Regions from separate parts of the Anaerospora sp. genome, predicted to be linked through region 3. Evidence: predicted binding sites of a transcription regulator. Region 3 holds the regulator's gene; each other region holds the start of a gene.
The links. The regulator HrcA, encoded in region 3, represses chaperone genes, less so after heat shock. The targets are predictions, from matches to a motif close to TGTTAGCACTCNNNNNNNNNGAGTGCTAACA.

Region 1 (4,512 bases), on a different contig from region 3:
CCCCTATTTTACTGGCAAATATATTCTCGTACTGCATGATCCCAATAGCAGAGGGGATGAAAAACAATAATAATTCAGCAATTAAAAAATTTGCTCCTGCCTCAACCCAGTCTAAAGCAATTACCTTGTACTCCAGTAATCCAAAAAGAATTGCCATGCCAACTAAATTTCCAGGAATGTCCATTCCACTCAGCTCGGAAAGGCTATTTCCAATTACACTAATACCACATAACAACAAAACCTGACCTGTAGTTTTCAAAAATTGCATATTTCCTCACTCCTGTCATGTTTAACAGTCTACAGCGGCTGGCAGGAATAATAAAATACTTGTAATATATAACAGCTATGCGTTAAAGCTATAATGCAGTTAGCATCGGAGGATTCATGTGGATATATTGCATTTAAGTTACTTTCTTGAAGTAGCCCGCCAAAAAAGTTTTACAAAAGCGTCACAAACTCTGCGTGTCAGTCAGCCCTCTATCAGTAAAGTAATTAAAACTCTTGAAAACGAATTAAATGTTACTCTCCTGGAGCGAACTGGGCGGGAGATTGAATTAACCGATGCCGGGAAAGCAGTTTTCGAAAAAGCGCAGCATGTTGTTCTGGAGTTTCAGGATCTCACCTCCGAATTAAGCGAAATATTTAACCTGCAGCGTGGCGAGATCACCATTGGTCTCCCCCCCATGGTGGGCGCACGCTTTTTCCCTAAAGTAATTGGCCTCTTCAGACAAACTTACCCGCATATTCAAATCAAATTAATTGAGGTTGGCTCAAAGCAAATCGAAAGAGGTGTTGAAGAGGGGACACTGGACATTGGTGTAATCGCCCTGCCGGCAAGCCTGGATGGGTTAGAAATTTTTTCTTTTGTGAATGAAGCATTATGCATTGTTTTGTACCGCGATCATCCACTTGCCGAAAAGCCTGAACTCACCTTATCGGATCTCAAGGAGGAACCCTTTGTGTTATATAAAGAGGATTTTTCTTTATATGATCACATTCTCGACCAATGCCAGGCCAGAGGCTTCCGGCCTGCTATTGCCTGCCAAAGCTCGCAATGGGATTTTATCGGAGAAATGGTAGGTGCAAAGCTTGGCATCGCCCTATTACCGGAAACAATCTGCAAGGGGTTAGACAGCGAGCGTTTCCGCTGCATCCCCTTAACAGATCCGGTTATTCCCTGGAAACTAGCTATTATCCGTAAAAAAAACCGTTACTTATCTTTTGCCGCCCGGGAATGGTTAAAATTCACTAAAAATTTCTTTTTGAAACAGGGTCAATAGTAAATAAGCTGTAAATTTTGCATATTTTGCTGGAAAAATAATTGATTTTACACAAATATCGCGTTATGATAGAAATAACGTTAGCACTCATTTAACTAGAGTGCTAACAATCGCTTATTCACTTAAAATTACTTAAAAAGGAGAATATGCATGACTGAACAAGCTATTACCAAAGAAACCAGGGAATTTCAGGCAGAAACCAAACAACTGCTGGATTTAATGGTTCATTCTATTTATACTAACCGGGAAATATTTTTACGGGAACTCATCTCTAATGCCTCTGATGCAATTGATAAGATTCGCTTTGAGTCATTAACAAATCAAGACTTACTCGAGAACAACCGTGATTTTGAAATTTTTATTGTTCCCGATGAAAACAGCCACACATTAACGATTTCTGATAATGGTATTGGCATGACCTATGATGAGGTAATTGAAAACATTGGTACAATTGCCAAATCAGGTACCAAAGCTTTTTTTGAAAAGCTCAAAGAGAACGAAGCAACTGCTGATCATGAGTTAATCGGTCAATTCGGCGTTGGTTTTTATTCAGCTTTTATGGTTGCTGATAAAGTAACCCTCCTGACGCGTGCTCCCGGCCAGGAGAAGGGCATTAAATGGGAATCAACCGGTGATGGTACATATACGATTGAGGAAATTGACAAACCGCAGCGCGGAACTACGCTTACCCTAAGCCTAAAACCAGAGTTTCACTCCCCTGAAAAGCCGGAGCAAAACTTCTTAACGACCACCAATATTCAATCCCTAATAAAAAAATACTCCGACTATATCCGCTACCCCATTAAAATGAATTTTGTAATAGAAGAGCGTGAACGCGATGCAGAGGGCAAGGTTATTGAAGATGCACCGGTAAAAGAAGTTATAGAGTTACGTACGTTAAACTCCATGACGCCGTTGTGGACAAAGAGCAAAGCCTCCATAACGAATGAAGAATATCACGATTTCTACAAAAATCTGTTCCACGACTGGGAAGAACCTTTGGAAATTCTTCATAACAAAGCAGAAGGCGCTGTTGAATACACGTCACTCTTGTTTATTCCTTCTCATGCTCCTTATGACTTCTATGATCGCGAGGCTGCTGCCGGTATCCGGCTTTATTCAAAACAAATTTTCATCATGGACAACTGTAAGGACTTATTGCCTGAATACCTGCGCTTTGTCCGAGGCTTAGTTGATTCACCTGACTTTTCCTTAAACATTTCCCGGGAGCTTCTGCAGCACAGCAGTCAGCTAAAACTAATCGGCAAGAATTTGGAAAAGAATGTCCTCAAGGCATTGACTGGCCTATTAAGCAAAGACCGCCCAAAATACGAAAAATTTTGGAAAGAATTTGGCAGGGCAATTAAAATCGGTGTTTATTCCGATTACCAAAGCAGAGAAAAGTTAAAAGATTTGTTATTATTCTCCTCCTCCCGCTCAGCCGAAGAACTGACTACCCTGGATGAGTACTTGCAGCGTATGAAAGAAAACCAAAAATCGATCTATTATGCTACCGGCAAAGATCAGGCCTCGGTAGAGCGCCTGCCTCAGCTGGAGCTGCTGCGTGAAAAAGGAATTGAAGTCCTTTATCTGTTTGACCAGGTAGACGAATTTGCTATTGACGCTTTACGGGAATACAAAGAAAAGAATTTCCAGTCCGTCAGCCGCGGGGATTTGAATCTTGACGAAATCGATACAGAAGAAAGCAAAAAAGATACCGAAGCTCTTGCCAAGGAAAATGAAGGATTGATTAAAGCAGTAAAAGAGCACTTGAATGGTAAAATTGCTGATGTTAAAATTAGCAGCCGTTTAAAATCAAGCGCAGTTTGCCTAGTCAGTGACAATAGCGGCATCAGCCTCTCTATGGAACAGATTCTGGCCGAAATGAACAAGACTATGTTCAAAGCGAAACGTATTCTTGAACTTAATCCTGATCACGAAGTATTTGCTGCACTTAAGAATCTATATCAAACTGCTCCTGATTCGGAAGCCTTCCAGGATTATTGCGATTTGCTTTATGTTCAGGCCATGCTGATTGAAGGTCTGCCGCCAGAAGATCCAATTGGTTTTGCAGATAAAATGTCCCGTCTAATGGCCCGTACAAGAAGCTAAATATAAAAGCGTTGCCCTGCTTTCTGCAAGGCAACGCTTTTTATTCTTGTTCGTGAATATTCTTTTTTTGTTCAATTTTAGACTGATCAGGCGCCAGTTCCTCAGCGGTTTCAAATTGAAGCTGCTCCCCGGCAACTCCGAGTGCACTTGCTGCTCTTTTATGATAGAACTTTTGACCAATATAAATTCCTGAGAACAGAAGAACTAAACCCATTCCAGCCGCAAGACCCGCTCCCTGCCCCGGAATAAGAGGCATACTGGCAATGATTAATATGCAGCTTGCCAAAGCCAGCCACGAAGTATAGGGGTAGCCGGGAAGCTGGCACTTGCCATCAGGTGAGCAGCCATGTTCCTTACGAAACTTATAATGAGAGGCTAGAATAACTACATAGGCAAAAAGCAGGGAAAACCCACCTGAGCTGACAAGAAAAAGATAGACCTGCTGAGGAAGAAAGAAACCCATTCCCAGCGCCGTCAACATGGCAGCCCCTGAAAACAGAATTCCCTTGCGTGGTATATCACCCGAATCCTTCACCCAGTCAGGCGCATGTCCCTCCTCGGCCAGCGAACGGATCATCCGGCCCAGACCAAACATGGCGGCAAGCATAGTGGAAAGAATAGCAGTCACTAAAACAATATTCATAGCCGTACCTGCCCAGCCAAGATTCCACTGGTCCAAAGCCAAGACCAACGGACTTTCAGTGGTACTTAAAGCAGCAGTTGGAATAAGCGGCAATAAAATAAGTACTGCAGTAATATACAGACCTGCCAATCCTGCAATCGTATAGGAAATTGCTTTAGGAACCGTTTCGGCAGGATTAGCAGTCTCCGAAGCTGCCAGGCCAATAATTTCAAATCCCGCATAGGCAAACATAACAATTAACATACTTCCGGCAATACCTGCTATTCCCTGGGGAAACCAGGGTTCTGCTAACAATGCCCCTGCACCCACACGCTGCCCTGTACCATTAAAAACGCCGCTGATTAAAGCGACACCTACCACAACAAAGCCGACAATCGCCAGCAGCTTTACAGCCGCCAGCCCGCTTTCTAGCTTGCTTAACTTATCAGCACCAAGCAAATTTAGAAAAGTCACGCCAATAATTACGGAAGCTCCCAA
Region 2 (4,512 bases), on a different contig from region 3:
TTGCAAAAGACAATAGCAATGGTGCCAGAGTCCGGTACTTCTACAGTAAGCACTATATAATCAATATATGCCAGCTGCTCCAGCAAGGTAATCATTTGCTGCCAATCTTGTATGGTTTGAGACGGGCGGTCATTGTCCTTACCAAGGCGGTCTCCACCTGTACCAATTTCGGCACACCAGGTAAAAGTGCCCGCTTGTCCGAAGCAAACCCATAATTGACGCAATATCATTTCATTTAAGCTGCAGGCCGGCAGCAGGGCTTTCGCAGTATAGTCTTGCATGTTATCTACCTCCCTCCTTTATTATAGGACAAAACTAAGCAAAGGCAATATCAGAACAAATTCTCATCTGCAATATCTTTTTTCATTTGAACCAAAATATTGACTAAATCATAAACTGTATAAAATTTATGGGAGTTACAATTATGAAATGTGATGATGTGGATGGATTAATACTTTTAGCTATTGCAGTTACTATTTTGGGACATATCATTGGATTTGGCGCAGAATTATTAGCTCAACGCTGCGAAAGAAAAGAACGATTCAGAAATGAAAGAACAGAAAATGCTTTGAGCGAGCTGCTTACTAATTTTGAACAGAGAATTAGCAAGTTAGAAAATCTTTGACCGCCCAATAGGCGGCATAAAAAGAGGCTCCCCACAAGTTCATGCGAACTCATGAGAAGCCTCAGCTAACTTAACCTGGTCACTCATCCAAGTTGAATTAGTTTTTTTATTGATGAAATTGGTCAGGCTGTGTTCCTTAAGGATTTATCGCACAATAGACCCTTATATGCCACAAGCTAGAGAGGCGTGATTACATCATGCCGCCCATGCCACCCATGCCGCCCATTCCACCCATACCGCCCATTCCTGCTGCTGCGCCGCCGTCTTTTTCCGGTTTGTCAGCAACAAGAGTTTCGGTAGTAAGAACCATCGCTGCAATGCTTGCTGCATTTTGCAGGGCAGAGCGAGTTACTTTGGCAGGATCTACAATACCAGCAGCAATCATATCAACATACTCTTCGGAAAGAGCATTGAAGCCGATACCTTTGCCAGTCTTTTTCACGTTTGCTACAACAACGGAGCCTTCCAGGCCGGCATTGTTGGCAATTTGACGTACTGGTTCTTCAATAGCGCGTTTAACGATTTGAATACCGGTTTTAACGTCGCCAACTGCCTCTAAGCCTTCAAGTGCAGGCAGAATGTCGATGAAGGTAGTGCCGCCGCCAGCTACAATACCTTCTTCTACTGCAGCGCGAGTAGCATTTAAAGCATCTTCAATGCGAAGTTTTTTCTCTTTCAGCTCAACTTCAGTAGCTGCGCCTACTTGAATAACCGCTACGCCGCCAGCCAGTTTAGCCAGACGCTCTTGCAGTTTTTCTCTATCGAAATCGGAAGTAGTTTCTTCCACTTGTGCTTTGATTTGGCTAACGCGTTTTTTGAGTTCTTCAGCGTCGCCATAACCTTCAACAATGGTAGTTTCTTCCTTGGATACGCGGATTTGACGAGCACGGCCCAGATCTTCCAGAGTTACGCTGTCAAGTTTGCGTCCCAATTCTTCGGTAATAACCGCACCACCGGTAAGAATGGCAATGTCTTCGAGCATTGCTTTACGACGGTCGCCAAAGCCAGGAGCTTTAACAGCAACAGCGCGGAAAGTACCACGAAGTTTGTTGACAACCAAAGTTGCCAGTGCTTCGCCTTCTACGTCTTCAGCAATAATCAGCAATTCTTTACCTGCTTGCACTACTTTTTCAAGAGCAGGCAGCATATCGGCAATCGCACCAATTTTGCGGTCAGTGATCAGGATATACGGCTCATTAATAACCGCTTCCATTTTGTCTGCATCAGTAATCATGTAAGGGGAAATGTAGCCGCGGTCGAATTGCATACCTTCAACCACTTCCAGTTCAGTTCCCATACCTTTTGATTCTTCAACAGTAATTACGCCGTCTTTGCCTACTTTTTCCATAGCTTCGGCAATAAGTTTACCGATTTCTTCGTCGCCAGCGGAAATAGAAGCTACCTGCGCAATTGCTTCTTTGCCTTCTACTGCAATTGCACTGCTTTTAATCTCGGTTACGAGTGTTTTAACAGCAGTTTCAATGCCTTTTTTCAGGATCATTGGATTTGCACCGGCTGCAACGTTGCGCATACCTTCGCGAATCATAGCCTGAGCTAAAAGGGTAGCTGTCGTGGTGCCGTCGCCTGCTACGTCATTCGTTTTAGTAGCAACTTCTTTCACCAATTGAGCTCCCATATTTTCAAACGGATCTTCCAGGTCAATGTCACGGGCAATCGTTACACCATCATTAGTAATAGTAGGTGCACCGAATTTTTTGTCCAGAACAACATTGCGGCCTTTAGGTCCAAGAGTAACCTTTACAGCATTAGCCAGTGCGTTTACGCCTCTTTCCAGTGCGCGGCGTGCTTCTTCGTCAAAAAGAATTTGCTTAGCCATTTATGTATTACCTCCACAAATTTATTTTTAAATTAAGAAGTTATTCAACGATTGCCAGGATATCTCTTTCACTAAGAATCAGATAATCTTGGCCGTCGAGTTTCACTTCAGTACCAGCATACTTGGAGAATATAACTTTGTCGCCGTCTTTTACTTCCAGCGCCACGCGTTGTCCGTTCTCCAGTACTTTACCAGTGCCAACAGCTACGATCAGGCCTTCCTGGGGTTTTTCCTTGGCAGTATCGGGAAGCAGGATACCACTCTTGGTTTTTTCTTCTCTTTCCAGTACCTTAATGACTACTCTGTCGCCTAATGGCTTAATCATTGAAAAGACCTCCTTTTATATAACTTTTGTTTTGACTTCTTGTTAGCACTCGATGATGGCGAGTGCTAATTACAATACTAATATTATCTAATTTAACTGTAAAAATCAAGGGGCTTAGGCAAAAAATGCATATTTTTTTTGCCAAAAAAAAAACCGCCTTTGGTAAGTTTTTCACCTTCTGGCGATTTTATACAATCTCATTTTTTTTTGGTTGACGCTTCGACTATTGCTTCCGCCACTTCACGGATCGATTTCCGTTTACTCATACTGTATTGTTGAATACGGCGATACGCTTCATTTTCACTCAGGTTATATGCATCCATGAGTATGCCTTTCGCCCGGTCAAGAATTTTGCGAGTTTCGAGCGAGTTTTTCACGTCTTCCAATTCCCGTTCCAGTTCCGCAAACTCCTGGAAGCGGGAAATAGCAATTTCCATAGCAGGAAAAAGATTTACCTCTTTAACTGGCTTAACCAAATAGGCCAAAACACCGGAATCCTTAGCTTTCTCCACAATATCCTTTTGACTGAAAGCAGTCAGAAGCAATACAGGCGCTAATTTCTCATTAGAGATAATTTTGGCAGCAGTAATGCCGTCCATTTCTGGCATTTTAATATCCATGATGACCAGGTCGGGGCGATGTTTGCGGGCTAAATCAACGGCTTTAACACCATCGGTAGCTTCGCCTACCACCGTATGGCCTGCCTCTTCCAGAAGTTCACGCAAGTCCATGCGGATGATGGATTCGTTATCAGCAACTACAATTCGTAAGTTTTCCATGGATTACTCTCCCTCCCTTGGTCTAGGAATGGTAATACAGGCATGAGTGCCGTTTTTGCAATATAATTCAAAACGACCGCCTAAATCTGTCTCAATGAGTGTACGGACAATTTGGAGGCCAAGACTGCTGGAAGAACGCTGCCCGAAATGTTCCGGCAGACCAACACCATTGTCATAGATATCAATCTGATACGTATCAGGCAATATTGCAATATCAAGTCCGATCAGACCTTCTTTGAGACCAATAAAACCATGCTCTATCGAGTTCTGGATCAACTCATTAATAACAAGTGCCAAACTTGTAGCCTGCTCAGAAGGCATGATCACCGTCTGACCGTTAAAGATTGTTTGTATGTTAAAATTGGGCTCCAGCATATTTTGAATCACCAGGTCCAAAATATTCTTTGCAACTTCGGCGACATCGATCACTTCTGCATCTTGCTGGGATAAGAATTCATGCACAACTGATATGCTTAAAATCCGGTTGACACTTTCTCTAAGAGCTGCTTTTACTTCATCAGACTGAGTGCGGCGTGCCTGCAGTCGCAGCAGACTGGCAATTGTCTGCAGATTATTTTTGACACGGTGATGAATTTCCTGGATGACAGCTGACTTAATCAACAGTTCTTTTTCTTTTTGCTTCAGTTCGGTCACATCGGCAGTGATAACAACTGTGCGAACCGTTTTGCCAGCTACTATGATAGGAATTGCCCGCTGAACAAGAACCATCTGTCCTTGTTCCAGTTCTTCTTCATTGGCAATTTGAGTACTGGCTGCCTTTTGAGCCAGGCGCAAATTGATACGGCGGTCATAGACTCGGCGCCCTACCATTCGTCCTACACCCATAATATTATATATGCTGTTGGCAGCAGCATTAGCAAAAATAATTTCACCTTGCTCATCAACTAAGATGATGCCATCGCGTGCAGATAACTGACGGTAGACA
Region 3 (4,512 bases):
CATTAAGTGAAATCATTTATGATTATTTTGACCGCCTGAAATCTTCTACCCGGGGCTATGCCTCGCTGGATTATGAATTGATTGGCTATCAGCAATCAGATCTGGTCAAACTGGATATTCTCCTTAATGGCGAGGCAGTTGATGCGTTAAGCGTCATTGTGCATCGTGATAAGGCAACATTTAGGGGACGGGGTCTTGCCGAGAAGCTGAAAGAAATTATTCCACGCCAAATGTTTGAGATACCTATTCAAGCAGCTATAGGCAATAAAGTCATTGCGCGGGAAACGGTAAGAGCCATGCGGAAAGATGTACTGGCGAAATGCTACGGCGGTGATATTTCCCGTAAACGCAAGCTGCTGGAAAAGCAAAAAGAAGGTAAGAAGCGCATGAAACAAGTGGGAAATGTTGAGGTTCCTCAGGAAGCGTTCATGGCGATCTTGAAGATGGATTAGACATATGAATTTAGGATTATATATCCACATCCCTTTTTGCAAGCAAAAATGTTTATATTGTGATTTCCCTTCCTACTCTCATCTGGAGAGCTTATACGAAAGCTATATTGACGCCTTGTGCCGGGAAATCACCGGACAAGGTGTTCTTTTTTCATCTTATCAGGTTGATACGATATACATAGGAGGCGGAACACCCTCAGTTCTGCCTGCCGCCTTGTTGCTGAAAGTGATTGGGGCGCTAAACAAAAGTTTTACTATTACCTCGGATGCGGAAATCTCTATGGAAGCAAATCCTGGCACGGTGAATCATGATATGCTGACAGCACTGCGGTCTCATGGTGTGAACCGCATTAGCTTTGGCGTGCAGTCATTTTCTGATACGCTGCTGCAGGAAGTCGGTCGTATTCATACAGGCGATGATGGAATTCATGCCGTCCGGACCGCACAGCAGGCCGGGTTTTCCAATGTAAATATTGACCTGATGTATGGATTGCCCGTGCAGACACTAAAAGATTTCCAAAAAAGTCTCCGGCTGGCATATGAACTGGCTATTCCTCATATTTCAGTATATGGGTTAAAAGTGGAAGAAGAAACTCCCTTTGCGAATCGTCTCGCTTCAGGTAAATTAATACTGCCTTCCGAAGAAGAGGAAGAGGCGATGTATGACGAGACAGTCGAATATTTAACACTAAGTGGCTACCAACGGTATGAAATATCAAATTATGCGCTGCCGGGGTTTTCCTGCCGGCATAACTTAAAATATTGGAACTACTCTTCTTATCTCGGAATAGGCGCGGCTGCTCATTCCTTTATTAATGGCGAGCGGCTGGCGAATACGCGCGATGTCCGTACCTACCTTAAGCGTGTAAACAGCGGCCAATCACCTGTTGAGGTTAAAGAAATTCCGGATGAACCTGTTCAAATGGCCGAATTTTGTTTTTTGGGACTTCGCACGGCAGCGGGAATATCCAATGATACCTTTTATCGGTTCTTCGGAAAAAGTCTTCAACAGATGTTTGGAAAACCCTTAGCATCTTTAGAAGCTAAAGGATTGATTTGTATGGAAAACCAATCAGTAAAGCTAACTCCCCTTGGGATGAAATACGGTAACTCGGTTTTTCAGGCTTTTTTACCTTAACTGTCGATAAAACAGGATGACATCTTGACATGAGCGGCAAGGAGTGATATGTTTTAATTAGGTGTTAGCACTCCCTGCGATAGAGTGCTAACAATAGGAGGTGAATGCTTTTGGACGAGAGAAAACGTAAGATTCTGCAGGCTATTATTGACGACTATATTTCTACAGCGGAACCGATTGGCTCAAGAACGATTGCCCGTAAATATGACTTGGGCATCAGTCCGGCAACTATTCGTAATGAAATGTCTGATTTGGAAGTGCTGGGGTACCTGGAACAGCCTCATACGTCGGCAGGGCGAATTCCTTCGGCCAAAGGCTATCGGTTCTATGTGGACTGCTTATTAGCGCCGCCTACAATCAGTGATCAGGAAATTCTTCTGATTGATCGTTGGTATGAGGCTAAGGCCCGGCGGATCGAAGGCGTCTTTCAGGAAACTGCTAAAATTTTATCTCGTATGACCCGCAATGTATCGCTTGTTCTGGCGCCGCAAATGTCGCAGTGTGTGTTCAAATACATGCAGTTTCTGCCATTGGATGAGCGCAGAGCCATCATTATAATAGTGACAGATACGGGGTTTATTGATAATAAGGTAATTGATATTCCGGAAGGAACATCGTTAAGTGATTTGCAGAGCATAGCTGAGCTTATCAATAACCGGTTAGCCGGATTACCGCTGGACCGTATTAAATTATCACTCCTCAGACAAATAAAACAAGATGTCGTGGCCGATTCTCTTATTTATAAAGCGGCTCTTGAAGTATTGGGAAGCGCTGTATCGGTCGACAGAAAGGACCGGGTATATACCGGCGGCACTACTCAATTATTGGAACAGCCGGAATTTCGTGATGTTGATAAAGTAAAAGGCCTGCTTTCCATGCTGGAAGAAGAACAACTGCTTAGTGATATTCTTCACATGCAGGACACAGACCACTTACTTGTCACTATTGGTCAGGAAAACAAGTTCTCCGGTATTCAGGATTGCAGTGTCATTCAGGCGACCTATCGTGTTGATGGTCAGGTAGTTGGTACGGTAGCGGTCTTGGGACCAACCCGCATGGAGTATGGTAAGATCATTGGCGTGCTCGGTTTTATGCAGCGCCATTTGGGAGATGTATTAAAAAAATACGGTGTCTGAAACAGTTTGTGAAAACGGGCAGACGGAATAGTCTGCCCGCAAGAAGCATTACATATATAGGTATGGGAGGATTCCGACATGAATCTCAAGCAGGCAGCCGGCAGCGGTGCGGAAGTTGATGAACGTTTAGCTGCGTTAGTCACCAACGCAAATGCTGTAAGAGCAATCACGGCGGCTGTAGAAGGAACAATTGGTCCTAAAGGACTGGACACGATGCTGGTAGACCGCTTTGGTGAAGTCATCATCACAAATGATGGTGTGACTATTCTTGATAAGATGGATGTCAATCATCCTGCGGCAAAAATGCTGATTAATACGGCAAAAGCACAGCAAGCCGAGGTAGGCGATGGGACAACAACTGCGACTATTATGGCTGGTGGTCTTGTAGCGGAAGGTGTTAATCAGGTTTTGCGGGGTGTTCCGGTGGCCAGGGTTATCGAAGGTGTGAAATTTGGAATTGCACAGGCGCTTGAGCAAGTGGCAGTTAATTGCCGTCGTGTGTCAGATATACAGGATCCAATTTTACGCAATATCGCAATGATAGCCGGTCGGGAGCATCAGGATATCGCCGATTTGGTAGTAGAAGCTGCCCGGCTGATTGGTGTAGAAAAATTAACAGAGAATAATTTTAAGCTGGCAGAAATTATAACGGCTCAAGAAGGAGCCGCTAATGAAGTGTTTTTAGGCGTTATTGTTGATAAAGAGCGCATGAACAAGGAAATGCCGGCAGTGGTGGAAAACGCTAAAGTGCTTTTAATTGATGATGCCTTGGAGCCGGAAGAAATTGGAGATGAGGCATTAAGTACAGAAGCCGGATTTAAGCGTTACATAGAATTACAAAATGAATTTAAAGAAAATAGTAAGAAAATTGTTGAGCTTGGTGTTAATGTCGTTTTAGTCGACAGAGGTGTTCACACTGATGCTGAGGAAATTTTGGCTGATGCCGGTATAATGGTTATTCAGCGGGTGGCCGCTAAGGACCTCAGAAGGGCGGCTGAACATACAGGTGCACGGATGCTCAAGCGTACAGGGCTTAAAAAAGAAACGGCAGACCTGGAAAAATATCTGGGCATCGCCCATCGGGTTTATGAAGATGAGAAGCTGGAGCATGTTCGCATTCTAGGTGGTAAGGGTAAACCGATGGCTACTATTTTAGTCGGTGCCGCAACAGAAGAAGTCGTTGGCGAACGGATGCGTATTGCTAAAGATGCAGCATCCAGTGTGCAGGCTGCAGTCAAAGGCGGCTATGTACCGGGCGGTGGATCTATTGAAATTGCGCTAGCCCGAAAAGTAGAAAAATCCCGGGAACATCTTAAGGGTATGGCAGCATATGGTGTAGATTGTGTAGTGAATGCTTTGAAGCGGCCATTATCGCAGATTGTAGAAAATGCCGGATTTAATCCTCTGGAAAAAGTTGAAGATGTAGTTGCTGCTCAGATGGCGGGACAGATGGATTATCTTGGTATTGATTGCGATACAGGCTTAGTAACCGACATGCTTGCGGTAGGAGTTGTCGATCCGGTGCCTGTCAAACTTCATGCGATAAAGGCGGCAGGCGAAGTTGCTGTGGCAATTTTACGGATTGATACCATAATTAAGAAAAAAGAGGATGCCGCCAACAGCACGCAAGGAAGTGCTGCATCAGCTGGTATGCCTGATTTTTAAAATTTGAGGTGAAGTGAATGGCAGAGAACGTAGAAAAAGAAGAAGTAGTTCTGGAAACGCCGGACATTGATACGGCGGCCGAAGAAGTTTGCTTTCAGTCTTCCGATGTGGAGAGGATGCT

Region 1: a site for HrcA is predicted at 1,359-1,389, ahead of htpG (molecular chaperone HtpG). Genes of this name have one in related genera too.
Region 2: a site for HrcA is predicted at 2,828-2,858, ahead of groES (co-chaperone GroES). Genes of this name have one in related genera too.

Annotation. Positions count from the first base shown of each region.
Region 1 is NZ_DALZUO010000005.1:166,282-170,793, reverse strand. It holds gene RTR76_RS06825 (CidA/LrgA family protein) at 1-268, opposite strand, end outside; gene RTR76_RS06820 (LysR family transcriptional regulator) at 387-1,280, shown strand; gene htpG (molecular chaperone HtpG) at 1,431-3,392, shown strand; gene RTR76_RS06810 (amino acid permease) at 3,433-4,512, opposite strand, start outside.
Region 2 is NZ_DALZUO010000003.1:65,151-69,662, reverse strand. It holds gene RTR76_RS03925 (hypothetical protein) at 1-281, opposite strand, end outside; gene RTR76_RS03920 (hypothetical protein) at 425-625, shown strand; gene groL (chaperonin GroEL) at 816-2,462, opposite strand; gene groES (co-chaperone GroES) at 2,503-2,787, opposite strand; gene RTR76_RS03905 (response regulator) at 2,985-3,566, opposite strand; gene RTR76_RS03900 (histidine kinase N-terminal domain-containing protein) at 3,570-4,512, opposite strand, start outside.
Region 3 is NZ_DALZUO010000002.1:285,478-289,989, forward strand. It holds gene lepA (translation elongation factor 4) at 1-452, shown strand, start outside; gene hemW (radical SAM family heme chaperone HemW) at 457-1,590, shown strand; gene hrcA (heat-inducible transcriptional repressor HrcA) at 1,695-2,726, shown strand; gene RTR76_RS03455 (TCP-1/cpn60 chaperonin family protein) at 2,805-4,391, shown strand; gene grpE (nucleotide exchange factor GrpE) at 4,409-4,512, shown strand, end outside.